Regions from separate parts of the Ancylobacter sp. TS-1 genome, predicted to be linked through region 2. Evidence: riboswitches for the same ligand, from Rfam matches in the RefSeq annotation. Region 2 holds a riboswitch; the other holds the start of a gene.
What was found. A riboswitch is a leader RNA that binds a small molecule or an ion and turns the genes downstream of it on or off. The one in region 2 is predicted to bind cobalamin.

Region 1 (2,380 bases), 680 kb from region 2:
ACGACACGCGCTTCGAGGCGCGTGTGCTGCCTGAGCAAGGATTGTGGGTGACGGTCGACCGGCCCTAGCGGCGCGGCGCGCCTTCGATAGCATCGATGCTGATCTCATTCGATCCTTCGCGGCGCCTCGGCGGGCGTTTTCGGTCTCATCCGATCCTTCGTGCAGAGTTTCCCAGTAGCGCCCGCTCAAACCCTTACGGTGTCGGCATTTCCCGGCCGTTCCCGCCTAATCCCGCCTAGTCCCCACGGTCTCATCCGATCCTTCGGGTAACATCTCTCCGAGCGGGTCGCCAGGGTCTAACCGTCGTAGACTCATAACGCTGCACTAATAACGCGTTATGGCGGAAGGGGTGGGATTCGAACCCACGGTGGGCTTGCACCCACGGCGGTTTTCAAGACCGCTGCCTTAAACCACTCGGCCACCCTTCCCGATGCCTGAGCGCCCTTTTTTCGAAACTCGGCGCGTTTGGCAAGCAGATCACGTCCGGTCATGTGCGGGGCGCCCTGCCGGAACGGTCCCGGGGGCTTCGGGAATTGCCGGAGAGGCCGGCCGCCCGTCAACGGAAGCGCCGTCTCCGGCGCCGCCGAGACGCGCGAGGCGGATAAGTATGGCAGCTCGCTTGACACGCCCCGCCCGAGCGGGCGTGGTAGCCGCGCAACATGGTGCCCGGGCAGACCACTGTCCGGGTGAAACGGGAACGGGGAAGGGCGCGACGGCCGCAAGGTCCATCGCCCGAAGCCCCGACCGCCCCCGCGACTGTAAGCGGAGAGCGGCCTTCCACGACGCCACTGGCGCCGGTCCGCGAGGACGGTGCCGGGAAGGCGGAAGGCTTGCCGTGACCCGCGAGTCAGGAGACCGGCCATGTGCACAGGCCCAACCGCACGCCGTCGGGTGAGACGGCAAAGGAGCACGACATGCATATCGAACCCGGCCTCGTGGCCGAAGGAAAGATCTGGCTGAGCTATGTGACGGCGGCAGGTGCCGGCGGCTACGCGCTCAAGCTGGCGGCCGACGCCGTGCGCGAGCGCGGCATCGTCTCGCTGGTCGCCCGCAGCATCGCGACGACGGTGCTCGTCTTCGCGTTCTTCGAAATGCTGCCGCATCATCCGGTCGGCGTTTCCGAGGTGCATCTCATCCTCGGCTCGACGCTGTTCCTCATCTTCGGCGTGGCGCCCGCCGCCATCGGCCTGGCGGCCGGCCTCGCCATCCAGGGCATCTTCTTCGCGCCCTTCGACCTGCCGCAATACGGCATGAACGTCACCACGCTGCTCGTGCCGCTCTTCGCGCTCACCGCGCTGGCGCACCGGGTCATCGCCCCCGACACGCCCTATGTGCAGCTCAAGTACCGTCAGGCGCTCGCGCTCTCCACCACCTATCAGGCGGGCATCGTCGTGTGGGTGGCCTTCTGGGCCTTCTACGGCCACGGTTTCACCGCCGAGAACGCCGCCTCGATCCTCTCCTTCGGCGCCGCCTACATGCTCGTCATCCTGGTCGAGCCGCTGGTCGATCTCGCCGTTCTGGCCGCCGCCAAGGCGCTGTATGGCCTGAAGGGCAGCCCGCTGTTCGAGCGCCGGCTCTACAACGCGGCCTGAGCATCGCCCTCGGGCGCCGGGAAGCGCGCGCTTCCCGGCGCCTCATTCGCGCCTCGCGGCGATTTCGCGGCCATTTGCCGCCGGCCAAAGCGGGTGCGTACCCGATTGCCTTTTCCCCACCGTCACTTACGCTTCGTTCACCATGCCGAGAGATGCGCCGCATTTTCGCCTCACTCGGACAGCCTCTTTGACGACATGTAGTGGGATCGGCGGTATGTTTCCGACGATCTTGGGTGAAGTGCGCTCTTTCCGATTCGTGCTTTCGAGGCATGGCAAGGGCAGGGCGCTCACGAAGTGGTCGGGGTGCATGGGGACGAATCCAGCTCTTGCGCGTGAGGGTCTTGCGCGGGTCGCGGAGATCGGCGCGGTGGGCCTTGCCAGCCGGCTCGGGCGTGTCGTCCTGCTGTGCAGCATCGGCCTTGTCGTCGCGAACTGCAACGGCACCTCGAAACTCTCCAGCAAGATCGATCCCCGCTACGGCGTCGCGGCCAGCCCGCGTGTCGTCGAGGCCGGACAGCCTGTTCCCAAGGGCGGCGGCACCTATCGCGTCGGCAAGCCCTATGTGGTCGCCGGCAAGACCTATGTTCCGACCGAGCCGAAGAACTATCGCACCGAGGGTCTCGCCTCTTGGTATGGCGACGACTTCCACGGCCGCCTCACCGCCAATGGCGAAGTCTTCGACATGCACTCCATCGCTGCGGCTCATCCGACGCTGCCGATGCCGTCCTATGTGCGCGTGACCAATGTGGACAACGGCCGCTCCATGGTCGTGCGCGTCAATGATCGCG
Region 2 (2,380 bases):
CCCACCGCCTGCACGAGAAGGCGCAGCGGCTTGCCGGCGACGGAAAGAAACCCCTTCACCCGCAGCACGTCGGCCTCCTGCGCCGCCCGCGCCACCCGCGCCGCGAATTCCTCGGGATCGGCGATCTCGGGCACCTCGACGACGAAGCTGTCGAAGTCGTCATGGTCGTGGTCGAGCTCGTCGTCGTGATGGGTCCGGCGGTTCTCGATGTCGTCCTCGGTGCCGACCCCGAGCCCCATCAGGATCGCCGGGTCGATCCGCCCTTCGGTGACGCTGACCACGCGCACGCCCTTCGGCAACTCGCCATCGAGCGCGGCGCGGGCGCGGACCTGCCCCTCGGCATCGATCAGGTCGCCCTTGGTGAGAATGACGAGATCGGCGCAGGCGATCTGGTCGTCGAACACCTCCTCGATCGGGTCGTCATGGTCGAGCACGACATCGCTCGCGCGCTGGGCGGCCAGCGCGTCATGGTCGTGCGCCACGCGGCCGGCGGCGAGCGCCTCGCCGTCGACCACCGCCACCACGCCGTCCACCGTCACCCGGCTCTTGATCGCCGGCCAGTGGAAGGCCTGCACCAGCGGCTTCGGCAGCGCGAGGCCGGAGGTCTCGATGAGGATGTGGTCGACCTTCGGCTCGAGGGCGAGGATGGCGTCGAGCGCGGGAACGAAATCGTCCGCCACCGTGCAGCAGATGCAGCCATTGGCGAGTTCGACGATGTTCTCCTCCGGGCAGGTGTCGATGCCACAGCCCTTCAGTATCTCGCCGTCAATGCCGACATCGCCGAACTCGTTGACGATGACGGCGAGGCGCTTGCCCCGCGCATTCTCCAGCACATGGCGGATCAGCGTCGTCTTTCCCGAGCCGAGGAAGCCGGTGACGATGGTGCACGGCACCCGGTCGAGGGAGGTCGGCGAGGCGGGGCGGGCGTCGGACATGCGGCATCTCCACGAGAACGGTCGAAATCGCGGGATGCATCGGTCGCGGAAGGACTTTCCGCGCGAAGCCGCCGGGAACGGTCCCGTGGCTCTGCCTGACTGCCGGGCACCCCGCCGGCATACACGACCGAACCTTCGGCAGGTCTCCTGGCTCGCGGGTCGCCGCCTCGTCGCCGCCTTCCCGGAGAGGCTCTCCAGTGGCTTTCGGCGCAGGCTCGCCGCTCACAGTTGCGGGGGCAGCCGCGGAATTGGAGCGCCGGGCGCTCCTCACCGCATTCCCTCTTCGTCCCTCCCGGGGGAGGAAACCGATGGTCGCGGCCACTAAAGGAGCGCGCCGGGGGAATGTCAAATGCCGGCCGCCCCGCGATTGCCGCACGGCGATTGCCGGCTATACTCGCCGTTGTCGTCGGTTCCCGTGATGCGCACGGGACGCAAGACGGGAACGCGGTGGGGCGGAAACCTTCCTCGGAAGGACACCGCCGAATCCGCGGCTGCCCCCGCAACTGTGAGCGGCGAGCCCTCCTCCATCGGCCACTGGCGTCAGCCGGGAAGGCGGAGACAAGGGCCGTGACCCGCGAGCCAGGAGACCGGCCGTCGACAGAACCGCAACGGCCCTCGGGTGGAGGGCCAAAGGAGCTGACATGACGACCCCGCACAGCCGCGACGCGGCTGCCTCCCACGATTCGCTGCACACCTCGCTGGCCTCCCGCGCCGTCCAGATCACCTTCGCCGCCCTGCTCGGCGTCTTCGTGCTCGGCGGGGTGGGCTTCTCCCACATCAGCGCCGTGCACAATGCGACGCACGATGTGCGCCACGCCAACGCCTTCCCCTGCCACTGACGCGCCGGGGGAGAACGCATCATGTCGCTTTTCAGGACGATTCTGTTTGTCGCCGCGCTCGCCGGCATCGGTACCGGGCTGGTGGTTTCCGCCCTTCATCTGTTCACCACCGTGCCGCTGATCCTGCAGGCCGAGACCTTCGAGAATGCGGGTGGGGAAGCCGCCCCCGCCGTCACGGCGGAGGCGCACGAGCACGCGCCCGGCGCCGCCGCCCATTCCCATGACGAGGAGGAATGGGGCCCCGCCGACGGCATCGAGCGCAACGGCCTCACCGTGATCTTCACCGTGCTCACCGGCTTCGGCTTCGGCCTGCTGCTGATCGCGGCGAGCGAGGTCACGGGCGGGCTCAAGGGCTGGCATCAGGGCCTGCTGTGGGGCCTCGCCGGCTTCGCCGCCTTCACCGTGGCGCCGGGGCTCGGCCTGCCGCCGGAACTACCGGCCATGCCCGCCGCCGACCTCGCCGCCCGGCAGGTCTGGTGGGTCGGCACGGTGGCGGCGACGGCGGGCGGCCTCGCGCTGCTCGCCTTCGGCCGCTCGCCCCTGCTCGCCGTGCTCGGCGTGGCGCTGATCCTCGCCCCGCACGTGATCGGCGCGCCGCAGCCCGAG

Region 1: it holds a riboswitch for cobalamin, as region 2 does, so the genes downstream of both, GBB76_RS04455 (energy-coupling factor ABC transporter permease) here and cobW (cobalamin biosynthesis protein CobW) in region 2, are expected to answer to the same signal.

Annotation. Positions count from the first base shown of each region.
Region 1 is NZ_CP045144.1:900,745-903,124, forward strand. It holds gene GBB76_RS04445 (hypothetical protein) at 1-68, shown strand, start outside; tRNA gene GBB76_RS04450 (tRNA-Ser) at 339-428, opposite strand; cobalamin riboswitch at 644-879, shown strand; gene GBB76_RS04455 (energy-coupling factor ABC transporter permease) at 915-1,592, shown strand; gene GBB76_RS04460 (septal ring lytic transglycosylase RlpA family protein) at 1,900-2,380, shown strand, end outside.
Region 2 is NZ_CP045144.1:1,577,156-1,579,535, forward strand. It holds gene cobW (cobalamin biosynthesis protein CobW) at 1-935, opposite strand, end outside; cobalamin riboswitch at 1,055-1,260, opposite strand; cobalamin riboswitch at 1,326-1,546, shown strand; gene GBB76_RS07585 (CbtB domain-containing protein) at 1,577-1,774, shown strand; gene GBB76_RS07590 (CbtA family protein) at 1,796-2,380, shown strand, end outside.